DNA from 3 places in the Laceyella tengchongensis genome. Region 3 is predicted to be linked to each of the others. Evidence: predicted binding sites of a transcription regulator. Region 3 holds the regulator's gene; each other region holds the start of a gene.
The links. The regulator Rex, encoded in region 3, represses fermentation and respiration genes when NADH is low (regulators of the CRP and FNR family bind a similar motif). The targets are predictions, from matches to a motif close to TTGTGAAATATTTCACAA.
Positions count from the first base shown of each region.

Region 1: a site for Rex is predicted at 2,698-2,715, ahead of QQZ12_RS05055 (cytochrome ubiquinol oxidase subunit I). Genes of this name have one in related genera too.
Region 2: a site for Rex is predicted at 1,998-2,015, ahead of QQZ12_RS11635 (AtpZ/AtpI family protein). Genes of this name have one in related genera too.

Region 1 is NZ_FXTU01000002.1:310,516-314,718, reverse strand. Features, by position in the region: gene QQZ12_RS05065 (gamma-glutamyl-gamma-aminobutyrate hydrolase family protein) at 1-225, shown strand, start outside; gene QQZ12_RS05060 (cytochrome d ubiquinol oxidase subunit II) at 280-1,293, opposite strand; gene QQZ12_RS05055 (cytochrome ubiquinol oxidase subunit I) at 1,308-2,642, opposite strand; gene QQZ12_RS05050 (VanW family protein) at 2,914-3,888, shown strand; gene QQZ12_RS05045 (3D domain-containing protein) at 4,043-4,203, shown strand, end outside.
Region 2 is NZ_FXTU01000005.1:143,703-147,905, forward strand. Features, by position in the region: gene glyA (serine hydroxymethyltransferase) at 1-798, shown strand, start outside; gene upp (uracil phosphoribosyltransferase) at 1,065-1,694, shown strand; gene QQZ12_RS11635 (AtpZ/AtpI family protein) at 2,143-2,358, shown strand; gene QQZ12_RS11640 (ATP synthase subunit I) at 2,366-2,761, shown strand; gene atpB (F0F1 ATP synthase subunit A) at 2,772-3,551, shown strand; gene atpE (F0F1 ATP synthase subunit C) at 3,596-3,823, shown strand; gene atpF (F0F1 ATP synthase subunit B) at 3,943-4,203, shown strand, end outside.
Region 3 is NZ_FXTU01000012.1:14,717-18,919, reverse strand. Features, by position in the region: gene QQZ12_RS15850 (ABC-F family ATP-binding cassette domain-containing protein) at 1-1,426, opposite strand, end outside; gene QQZ12_RS15845 (5-formyltetrahydrofolate cyclo-ligase) at 1,584-2,159, shown strand; gene QQZ12_RS15840 (redox-sensing transcriptional repressor Rex) at 2,299-2,964, shown strand; gene tatC (twin-arginine translocase subunit TatC) at 2,998-3,741, shown strand; gene QQZ12_RS15830 (hypothetical protein) at 3,862-4,203, shown strand, end outside.

The DNA of each region.
Region 1 (4,203 bases), on a different contig from region 3:
TCGGTGGCTAAGGTTAACAGCTTCCATCATCAAGCGGTCAGGGAAGTGCTTGCTCCCTTGCGGGTAAGTGCGGTGTCCCGGGATGGCGTGGTGGAAGCGTTTGAAAGCGAACAGCATCGATTTGTGATGGCCGTTCAATGGCATCCAGAAGAGATGGTGCGCATCGATTCTGATGCTGCCAACTTGTTTTCGGCGTTTGTGGAAGCGTGTCGACAACAACCATAATCTTCGATGTGCATGCGAAAAGCCCCCCCGGTGAGTGGCCAGGGGGCTTTGGAATTATTTTTCGCCGCGCACATATTTGGCGTTAAACAAGAACAGCCACATCAACAGTGCGATGGAAGGGATGAGCAAGAATAGACCGGCGATAAAGGCGCCTACCAAGGCCCAACCCATGGTGCTGTTTGTTAGCGCACTCGAAATGGTGACGTAATCATATAACAGGTAAGGCATATGTGACATTCCGTAACCGAAGAAAGCGTAAGCAAATTGGAACATGACAAAGATAAATTGAATTCCTAAGTTCTGGCGCTTCCACATCAGATAGACTGCGACACAGAAACAGAGGAAGGAAGCGCCAAACATCCAGCCAATGGAGAGGGCATTCTCGAAATGAACCGGATTATGTTTGGACAAGCTCCAAAATACCAGCAGACTGGCGAGAATGGTAGGGCCGCTCCAGAATAAAGTGTATTTGCGCAACAGCTCGCGAGCAGCCGTGTCTCCAGCCCGATCAGCATAAAATGTGAGAAAGCTGGCGCTGATATACAAAATGCTCACCAGAGCTAAGAACACCACGCTCCAAGAATAGGGGCTGGTCAATAGGCGATCTGCGTGGAAAACCACTTCCGTGCCGACTTTTTCAATAAATCCACCTTCCGAAATGGTTAAGACGGTGGACAACGAAGCGGGAATGAACAAGCCGGTCATGCCATACAAGAACATATACACGCGGCTCTGGCGGGCGCCGTAATTGGCAAAAGCGTAAAAGGAGCCGCGGATCGTCAACAGGATCAACGCGATGGAACCGGGGATTAACAAAGCCGTGCCATAATAATAAGCGGTGTCTGGGAAGAAGCCGACGCATCCGACGACAAAAAAGATGAGAAAAACGTTGGTAACTTCCCAGACCGGCGACAAATAACGGCTGATAATGTTATTGATGATATGGTCTTTTTTGGTCAACATGCTGTAGTACGAAAAGAACCCTGCTCCAAAATCGATCGATGCCACAATTAGATACCCGTACAGAAAAACCCATAGGACCGTAATCCCGATGATTTCTAGTTTCATGATCTTTCACCCCTTTAGTTCCCCTGCGAAGGCATGTTCTCAAGCTCCGCTTCAGCGGGTTGGTTTTTGAAGAGGCGATTGAGAACGACCAATGCGACAATGGTCAGGATGAGGTACAGGATAGAGAACAAAATAGTCATCAGCGCGACACTGTCAGAGGTGGTCGCAGCTTTGTCCACGCGCATGATGCCGGTGATAATCCAAGGCAATCGACCGACCTCGGCGAATATCCAGCCACATTCAATGGCGATAAATGAAAGCGGACCCCCGAGGATAATTGCGCGCAACAGCCATTTGTTCCATTCGCTCCCTTTTTTTCTCCACCAACAGTACAGGAAGACGGCGGAGACTAGTGCCAGGTATACGCCGATCGCCACCATGATGTCGAAGAGATAATGGATGTACAGCGGTGGATGGTTCTCCTTTGGAATATCGTTTAAACCAATCACTTCCGTTTTGGTTGAATTGCCTGCCAGGATGCTTAAGGCATTCGGAATTTTGATGGCGTAGCGAACTTCGTTCGTTTCCTTATCCAGCACGCCTCCAAAGTAGAGGGGCGCTTCTGATTGCGTCTCAAAATGCCATTCGGCGGCGGCCAGTTTGGCGGGTTGGTGTTTGGCCAAGAACTTGCCGGAAATGTCTCCGGCCACAAATGTGAGCAAGGAGAAGATGAGACCGGCGATCATGGTTAACCGCAATGCTTTTTTATAATAGACGTGTTTATTGCCGCGCAAGATATGGTATGCCGCGATGGCAGCCAACAAGAAGCCGCTGGTCAGATAAGCAGATGAGACGACATGGGCCACTTTAGACGGTGTGGCTGGGTTTAACATGGCCGCGATGGGATCGATATCCATCAGTTTGCCATCGGCAGCGATGGTGAATCCGGTTGGCGTGTTCATGAAAGCGTTTACCATCGTGATAAACACGGCGGACATGGTTGAGCCGATGATGATGGGAATGGAAGTCAGCCAGTGGTAAATCGGCTTTTTAAACGTATCCCATGTGTACAGATAGATGCCCAAGAAAATCGCTTCAAAGAAAAAGGCGAACGTTTCCATAAAGAGTGGCAAGCTGATGATGTTTCCAGCTAATTGCATGAATTTGGGCCACAGCAGGGAAAGCATGATCCCGATGCACGTTCCCGTCACCACACCGACAGCCACCGTGATGACAAAGCCGCGGGTCCATCTTCGGGCAAGCAGGATATAGTGGGGATCTTTGGTGCGGATTCCCCAATATTCGGCAAGGGAGATGAAAACAGGTACACCCACCCCGATGGTCGCCCAGATGATATGGAACGCTAATGTCGTTTCCGTAAGTACGCGACTCCAGAATACTGAATCCATCCAATCACTTCCTACCTGTTCATTTTCTTTTTCATTATACGTTCACATAACTACTTTGTACACTGTTTCACTAATTTTGACAACAAAATTCAACAATTAAACATACAATTACATCTTAAATGTTCAATAATGAACATGAATACGCCAGAATACCGCGCGTCCAATTCGCCGGCTCTCTAGCACACCTATTGATCCGTCATCACTGCTTGATTGCGAAGGTCATAGCCTGGGTCGGTTTGATGCACACTAAGCGAAAAAAGGGAGTGCGGCGATGAACAAGAAAACGCATGTCATTTTGCTAATTCTCTTGGTGCCCTTGTTGATCTCGATGCCGTCTGTGCCTGTTGTGGCCGCGTCTTCTCCTGAGCCGGCGGCAGTGGATGCCGATTTATCTTTTGTTCCCACCTTGGTGTTGGAACATAGGGGCCAACGCTGGGTTTTCCCTTTGCGCGACATTGGGTTTGATGGGATTGATCCCACCACATTGAACCGCACGTTGGCGTTGGAGTGGATTGCCGGCGTTCTCGAACGAGACTTGAACCGTCCTGCGCGCTCCGCTTACTATCACGAGCGGCGGATTGTTCCAGAACAAGCGGGGTTGAAAGTGGATCGCCAACGCATCGAAGCGTGGTTTGATCGCATCCATGAAGTCATGGGCCAACCGCTCGCGGTTCCGGTCAACATAGTCAAACCAAGGCTGACTGCGGCGAAACTGCGGCGGTTGAAAGAGAAACAAATCGGGAGTTATCTTACTTATTACAATGAATGGAACAGAAACCGTGCGCACAATATTCATCTGGCGACAGAAGCGATTGATCATAAAGTGTTGATGCCCGGTGAGGTGTTTTCGTTTAATAAGACAGTCGGGCCGCGCTCGCAGGCCAGGGGTTACCGTCTCGCCCGCATCATCGTCAAAGGAGAATACAGTGAAGGGGTCGGCGGTGGGATTTGCCAAACCTCGTCCACTTTGTACAACAGCGTGGACAAGGCCGGGCTCAAGATCGTGGAGCGGCAAAGGCATAGCAAACAGGTGGCGTATGTGCCGAGGGGCCGGGATGCTACAGTGTCTTGGGGAGGGCCGGATTTTAAGTTTCAAAACCAGCTGAATGAACCGATTTTGATTGTGGCTAAAGCCAGCAACGGCCGATTGCTCATTTCTATTTATGGACCGGAAGAAATTCATGCCAAACCGCGAAAGGTTCCGGTTGCGCCCAAACAGGCGGCTCTACTAGAAGAAGTGGAATAAATTGCCGCGAGCGGTCATAAGCCGGGCTCCGTGGGCATAAATCTCAATTAAAATGGATGAATCTATGACAATCCTGCTAGAGTCATAGATAAGGAAGAAAACATCTGCTATAATGGCTTCATTGTTTAGGCTTTACTGCAGAAGGAGGATGTCGATGAAAAAGTTCCTTCTACCCAGCCTCGCGATGTTTTTCATCCTGCTCACGGGCTGTTCCGGTTCCTCACAAACAGTGAAAATTACTTTCAGCGATCAAGATAAAGCACTGCAATTTGAACGCTCAAGCGATACGTTGGCAGAAGCGCTGGAAGGCCAAGG
Region 2 (4,203 bases), on a different contig from region 3:
CGAATCAACTATGAAGAAGTGCGCCAGATGGCACTTGAGCACAAACCGAAGTTGATTGTGGCTGGGGCGAGCGCCTATCCGCGCCAAATTGATTTCGCCCGCTTCAGAGAGATTGCCGACGAAGTGGGGGCGCGGTTGATGGTGGATATGGCTCACATCGCCGGCCTCGTGGCGACGGGCCATCACCCAAACCCTGTGCCGTATGCTGACTTTGTGACAACCACCACCCATAAGACATTGCGCGGCCCACGCGGCGGGATGATCCTTTGCAAAGAAGAATTTGCCAAAGCGATCGACAAATCGATCTTCCCCGGTGTCCAAGGCGGGCCACTCATGCATATCATCGCCGCAAAAGCTGTCGCCCTCGGCGAAGCGCTGTCCGATGAGTTCAAGTCTTATTCCCAAGCAGTGGTGGACAACGCCGAACGCTTGGCTGAATCGCTCAAAGGGCACGGCCTTGAACTCATTTCTGGCGGCACCGACAACCACCTGGTGCTCATCGATGTCCGCAACTTGGGCTTGACAGGTAAAAAAGCGGAGCATCTCTTGGATGAAGTGGGCATCACCTGCAATAAAAACGCGATTCCATTCGATCCGGAAAAACCGTTTGTCACCAGCGGAATCCGCATCGGGACGGCGGCGGTCACCAGCCGTGGCATGGGTGTGGAAGCGATGGAAGAGATCGCTGCGATCATCGCTCTGACCCTGAAGCACCCTGAAGACCAAGCGAAGCATGAAGAAGCGAAACAACGTGTAGCCAAATTGACAGGTGCATATCCTCTGTACCCGAACAAATAAAAAAGCGGAGCAGCTAGCCCCGGGAGCCAAGTGCTCTCGGGGTTTTCGCGTGTGTAGGCAGGTAACGAAGCGCGGTGAAAACCGCTTGGTTCGTTATGATCCATCCCCGAAGCGCCCTCTGCTAGGGCTTTTTTTGCGCCGTGGGAAATTTAACCCAACATGTGGCAATAATAATCTAAGAAAAGGTTGTCTCGCGGGGAGCCTTATGGTTAACTATCATGGGAACAAAAATCGAAGACATTCAAGACAGAAAGAAGGGCGTTAACATGGGGAATGTTTATGTATTCGATCATCCACTTATCCAGCACAAGCTCACATTTATTCGGGACAAGCACACCGGAACCAAAGAATTCCGCGAGTTGGTGGATGAAGTTTCCGCACTGATGGCTTATGAGATCACAAGGGATATGCCGCTTCGAGAAGTGGAAGTGGAAACGCCAGTAGCCAAGGCGAAGTGCAAAGTCTTGGAAGGGAAAAAGCTGGGGCTAGTGCCGATTCTGCGTGCAGGATTGGGCATGGTGGACGGCATTTTGAAATTGATCCCAGCTGCCAAAGTGGGGCATCTCGGCCTGTATCGCGATCCGGAGACGTTGGAGCCAGTGCAGTACTATTCAAAAATGCCATCCGATATCGGTGAACGGGAACTGATCGTGATCGACCCGATGCTGGCTACGGGGGGATCGGCATCAGCCGGGATTCGCATCCTGAAGGAAATGGGCGCGAAACAGATCAAGCTGATGTGCCTGATCGCGGCGCCGGAAGGTGTTCACAGAGTGCAAAAAGATCATCCGGATGTAGACATTTATGTGGCAGCCATTGATGAGAAGCTGGACGAAAAAAGTTATATCATCCCAGGATTGGGTGATGCAGGAGATCGGCTGTTCGGCACCAAATAATAACAAGGCGGCGCCGGGGCCCGCGGTCAACTCGCAACATGCGTTTGCCTGCGCCCCGCGCATGAGCGACCTTAGGGGGTTGAAGCCGCATCTACGCACCCACTTGACTTGTTAGACACGCTCTAGCATGGGGATCAGCAATCGGATCTAGAGTTGTTTATGTTGCCATGTTGAGAAGAACGTCTGTGCATATGTCAATAGCGATATGGTGAATAACTTGTTCTGTGACGGCGTCAAAACCCATAAAAATGTAGTAACAGCAAGCCATTTTTCAAAAAAACGACTTTTTTGTCACATATGTTTTTGAGAAAACGTTGACAAAAAGGATGAGGCTTCGTTACTATAGGCAGGGGAAAGGGAAGTTTTCCTAAGATTCTCCGAACGAATTCCAAGCAACCGGAAGCTGTCTGCCCTTTTCTGAAATCCTTCCTACATATGGGGGTTTTTCATGAAAAATGACACGAATCTGTGGCGCATTGCCGCGATGGTCAGTTCAATTGGCACGGAGATCGTGTTGTTGACCGTGGGCGGGGCTTGGGTGGGGAACAAATTGGATGCCTTGTGGGGCACCAAACCTTTTTTGCTCCTCGCAGGTGTGTTGGTTGGGCTTGGAAGCGGTTTTATCACTGCTTTTTTCACTTTGAAAGCATTTGTGAAGGAATGAACTCCTCATGGATCCATTGCATACCATTCGCCGACGAGTGGTGATCCTCACAGCCGGATTCCTCGCGTTACTCTTAGTCCTATGGTTACTTACTCCGTATAAGAAAATGGTTGCTGGAGCAGGCCTTGGCTTGTTGGTCAGTCTGTATAACGTCTTGTACATGGCGCGTAAAGTGCGCCTGGCGGGAGAGACGACCTTAGCGACTGGTTCCACCAGACACAGAGGAACAGGCATGATCAATCGTTATCTCATGGTTGCCCTTGCGATACTCGTCGCTTTCAAATATCCAATGCATTTTGATGTCCGCACGATTGTCGTGGGGTTGCCAATCTGCTATATACTCATCATTGTATTGGAGTTTTGGGAGGTTCGAAAACTCCGAACCACGTCAGGAAAGGGGTGAAGCTGGATACATGGAAAAAACACCAAAGCTAGTGTTTGACTTAATGGGTTTGCAAGTAAAGCTGGACGTGACTGTGATGATCACCACGACGATTTGTTGCATCCTGGTATTCCTCATCGCTATGTTGGCCACTCGCCGCTTGGCAATGGTTCCGACGGGTATGCAAAACTTTGTGGAAATGATCATCGAGTTCACCCAGGGGATTGTCCGTTCCAACATGGATGCCAAAACAAGCGAACGCTTTTATGGCTTTGCTTTCACGCTCTTTTTGTTCATTTTTATCGCGAATCAGATGGGACTCATGTTTAACGTGGTGACCGAACACCATGAACCCATACCTTTCCTGGGAATTGAAGCAGCGGGAGAGCATCATGGTGAAGCGGGCAAGGAAGCGGAGCATCATAACGCCTACGCTTGGTGGAAATCACCGACTGCTGACATCAACGTGCCGATCGCGATGGCTTTAGCAATCACGATTGTCGCTCATTTCCTGGGCATCAGAAAGTCACCCAAGAAGTACGCATCCCATTATTTCCAACCATTCTTCTGGATGTTCCCGCTCCACATCATCGATGAAGTCGCCAAGCCTGTCACACACGGCTTGCGTCTATGGGCGAACATCTTTGCTGGTGAGATTCTGATTATCGTGTTGCTCAAAGGCGGGTTCTTGACCGAAGCACCGCTGATCGTATGGTTGGCGTACTCGGTCTTTGTCGGAACGGTGCAAGCGTACGTATTTACAGTGTTGGCCATTGTATACATGTCACAGAAGTTGGCTGACGATCATTAATCAACGATTCAAAAAACGATTTAATTTTTAAGGAGGATTTTATTATGGATTTGACGATTATTGCTGGTGCTATCATGTTGTCTTTTGCCGCTATCGCGGGTGCATTTGGTAACGCTTGGGTGTTTGGACGCTATCTGGAAGGGATTGCTCGTCAACCTGAAGTTCGCGGCATGCTGTTCACCCAAACCTTTATCGGGATCGCTTTGGTAGAGGCGTTGCCAATTATTGCTGTTGCTTTCGGCATCATGGCTGTACTCGGCATCATCGGCTAATGTCTTCACCAATGCAATGACGGGGAATATGTTTTTCTATTCCCCGTCTGCTTATGATTAAGCCTTTTATTCGTAATTTGCATACACAAGTTCCCGCAAGTCTGAAGGGAGTGAATCAAGTGTTAAGTATTGAATGGGGTACGATGGTATTCCAGCTTATCGCATTTATCATTTTAATGCTGCTCGTTTCCAAATACGCTCTTCGTCCAATGCTGAACACCATGAGGCAACGTCAAGAGCACATCGACGGCCAGATCAAGGCTGCTGAGAAAAGCCGCAAAGAAGCGGAGGATCTCATCAAAGAGCAACGCGAAGCGCTGGAAAAAGCCCGCCTAGAGGCGAAAGAGATCATCGAACGCGCCAAAGCGCAAAAAGAGCGT
Region 3 (4,203 bases):
GGTTGGTCGGCTCGTCCATCAGCAGGAAATTGGCTTGGTTTAAAAGGCGTTTGCATAGGGAAAGACGGGCTTTTTCGCCGCCGCTTAACGCGCCCACTGGTTTAAACACATCATCACCGCTGAACAGAAATTGCCCTAGATAAGAGCGGATGGTGGTCTGATCCAAGTTGGGGTAATCATCCCACAGCTCGTCAATGACTTGCTTGTCGGGGTGCAACTCTTTCTGCTCCTGATCATAATAATCCAACTCCACTTGCACGCCCCATTTCAGGTTGCCCGCAAGGGGTTGAAGCTTGCCTGCGATGGTTTTCAAGAGGGTGGATTTGCCCATTCCGTTGGGTCCGAGCAAGGCAATGTGCTCACCGCGCTCGATCTGGAAAGAAAGCCCGCTCATTAGCGGTTGGTCGTAGCCGATGGCCAAATCGGTGGCCGCTAGGACTTCCTTGCCGCTTGTCACGGCGGTTTCAAAGCGGATGGCTGCTTCTCGGCGCTGGTCTGCGGGTCGCTCGAGCCGTTCGATCTTTTCCAACGCTTTGCGTCGGCTTTGCGCCCGCTTGGTGGTGGAGGCGCGGGCGATATTCTTTTGGATAAACTCCTCCATCTTTTTAATCTCGGCTTGTTGACTTTCATACCGTTTGAGCTCTTGCAACCGTTTTTCCTCTTTTAATTGTACGTACTTGGTGTAATTGCCGACATAGCGGGTGAGGTGGTGATGTTCCAGCTCATAGATCACAGTGACCAACCGGTCGAGGAAATACCGGTCGTGTGAGACGATGAGGAGCGAACCGCTATAGTTGCTCAATGTTTGTTCCAGCCAAGTGACTGCCTGCATATCCAGGTAGTTGGTCGGCTCGTCCAAAATCAACAGATCTGGTTCTTCCAACAACATTTTAGCCAGAGCCAAGCGGGTTTTTTGCCCTCCGCTCAGTTCATTGACCTGAGTTCGCTTCCAATCGAAATCACCCAATCCCAATCCGTGCAAGGCTCCACGAATGCGGGCTTCAAACGCATAACCGCCTTTCTCTTCAAAGGTTTCTTGTAATTTGGTGTAACGTTCGGTGATTTTTTGGTAAAGGCCAGCGTCGGAGTAAACCTGTTCTAGGCCCATTTCGTGTTCGAGGGCGCGCATTTGCTTCTCCAGATCCAACAGATCGGCAAAGACGGATAAAAGCTCGTTCCAGATGGTTTCCTCTGAGGAGAAGCCGGTGTTTTGCGCAAGATAGCCCAAGCGCGTTTTTTTGGACACCTGGATTTCCCCGTGATCGGGGGCGGTTTCACCGATGATGATTTTGAGCAAAGTGGATTTGCCCGCGCCGTTGGGTCCGATCAGCCCAATCCGTTCATGCTCGTTCACCTGTATGTGGACATCCTCGAGCACCGTGGTTCCGCCGTAAGATTTATGAATATGTTTTGCTTGCAATAGCATGATGTCACCTCGTTCATTCATTCACTTCCCAGTGTAATAAAGACGCGGAACGAGAGCAAACGAGCTCGCTGGCGGAAGTGGGAGCGTCAGATAACAAGAAAAAATGTTTTCTGGTAAAATAATGAGGATTAACATAAAATTGAAGGATGAAGCTCTCATGTCCAACAAAGAAACGTTGCGCAAGCGACAACTGGAGCGCAGGAACCAGCTTGCTCCCGAATATATGAAAGAAAGTTCAGAACGCATCTGCCAGCGTTTGATCGATCATCCCGTGTTTCAACAGTCTACCATGATTGGTTTTTACATGCCATTTCGAAATGAAGTGGATGTGCAGATGGCGATGGAAACCGCGCTTCAGCAAGGCAAACGAGTGGCCTTGCCGAAAGTGATCAGGGAAACCCGCCGGATGAGTTGGTATGAAGTCAGCAGTTTGCAGGAGTGTGTAGCAGGGGCTTACGGCATTTTTGAGCCGCCGGCAATTTTGGAACGGCAGGTAGCAGACACAAGGCTGGAAGCGGTGATTGTGCCTGGAGTCGCCTTTGATCTCGCCGGGTATCGGCTGGGTTATGGAGGGGGTTATTATGATCGGTTGTTCGAGCGGCAAGCCAAGGCTTGGCGCATCGGTGTCGCTTTTGAAGAGCAGATTGTGCCAACCGTTTATCCTGAACCTCATGATCAACCATTGCACCTGCTGATCAGTTCCGGGAGGGAGATGTCATTTGCGCGGGCCTGATCCGTTGTGGATGGAAAGCCCCGCCAAAATGGCGAAAATGAATAAACGGGGCCCATGTATGCCATGAGTGATTGTGTTATATTGGACATGCACATTTCTTGTTCGGAAATTCACAAATCTGGAGGTGTGGGGAAACAACATGGCTGAACAAAAGATCCCTCAGGTGACAGCCAAACGTTTGCCTTTGTATTACCGTTACTTGGAGAAATTACACGCGATCGGTAAGCAGCGCGTCTCTTCATCCGATTTGAGTGATGCGCTACAGATCGATCCAGCGACGATTCGCCGCGACTTTTCATATCTTGGTGAACTAGGGAAAAAAGGATATGGCTATAATGTGACTTATTTGCTCCAGTTTTTGCGCGACTTTCTGAAGCAGGACGAGGTGACCAACGTTGTTTTGATCGGCGTGGGCAACCTGGGGACGGCCTTGTTGCGGTATAATTTTTACCGTAGTCACAATACCAAACTTGTGGCCGGGTTTGATCAGGACCCGCGCAAAGTGGGTACAGACATCGATGGCATCCCCGTCTACTCGATGGATCGGCTCAAAGAAGTGATCGCCTTGCATCATGTGGAAGTGGCGATTTTGACGGTACCCGTCAATGTGGCCCAAGCGACGGCGGACTTCTTGTTTGAAGCGGGCATTCGCGGCATTCTCAACTTTACGCCGGCTCGGTTGACGGCCCCGCCCACTGTCCGGATTCACAATATCGATTTGACGATTGAGTTGCAAACCTTGATTTATTTCCTGAAAAACTTTCCGGATGACGAGAACGTTGAGGTGTCTGATGAAAAGGAGTAACCTGTAATTTAATGTCAAGGGAGTCGTCTTGAAATGAAGAATGATGAGTTGCAGCCGCTGTCTGATCATTTGGGAGAGTTGCGGCGCAGGATCATATGGTGTTTGGTGTTTTTTGTGATAGCGCTGGTGATCAGCCTGTTTTATTCCATGCCGATTTTCCGCTACATAGTGAGCGACTTGTTCCCAAAACAGGCCATTAACACGATGGGACTACAAGACGGCATGAGAATCTATATGAATATTTCCTTCATCATGGCGTTCATCGTGACGTTGCCTTTTCTCATGTACCATGCATGGAGATTCGTCCAACCGGGCCTGAACCCCCGCGAACAGCGGGCAGCTTTGTTGTACATCCCCGTGTCGGTCGGGTTGTTCCTGCTTGGCATCGCATTTGGTTATTTTGTCATCATCCCTTATTTGATTGATTTTCTGAAGAACATTAACCAGCTGATGGGACTCGGCACACTCTTGGCGGCCAAAGAAACCTTCAATTTTCTGTTTGGGGTGATTTTGCCGCTGGGTATCTTTTTCGAACTGCCGATCATCATTCTGTTTTTGACCCGCATCCGGATCATCACGCCGCAGTTGTTGGCTAAGATGAGAAGATACGCTTATTTCATCATGGTGGTGATCGCAGCGGTGATCACGCCGCCCGATTTTTTAAGCAACATCCTTGTGGCCATCCCCTTGATCGTTTTGTATGAGGTGGGGATTTGGCTATCAGTTGGCTTGGTGAGAAAGATGGAGCGGGAAGAGGCGGACGATAACGCTGTGTAAAACGCCATTGTTGGCGGGCTACCTAAAGTGGCCCGCTCAAACGGCGTTTTTTTTACATAACCTTCATCGGTTGGGGCACACTTCACCATGAGAAAGATTTCTCATGTTGGAGGTAAGAGCATGAACTATTGGAGAAGAGACCGTAGCTCTAGTTGTGCTTTGCTGTGGTTGGTGATGATTGGCGCGCTGGCGTGGTTGTTGGCGCCTTCCCTCCGCAGGCTGTGGAACAGAGCGCAGGGACAGGGGATGGCCGTCACCATGTCTAATTTGGCGTCGCAAACCAAAACGCAGATGGGGCAGTACATTGACTTAACGAAGTTCATAAAGCGGAAGTCAAAATCAGAGGCCCAGCCGTCCGCAACAAGGCAGCCGAATCATATGGCGCCAGAGATGGCGGACATGGGCGATTTGACGGATCAAAACGCGTTCGACGATCATTTTGAGCCGCCGGAGCGCGGACAA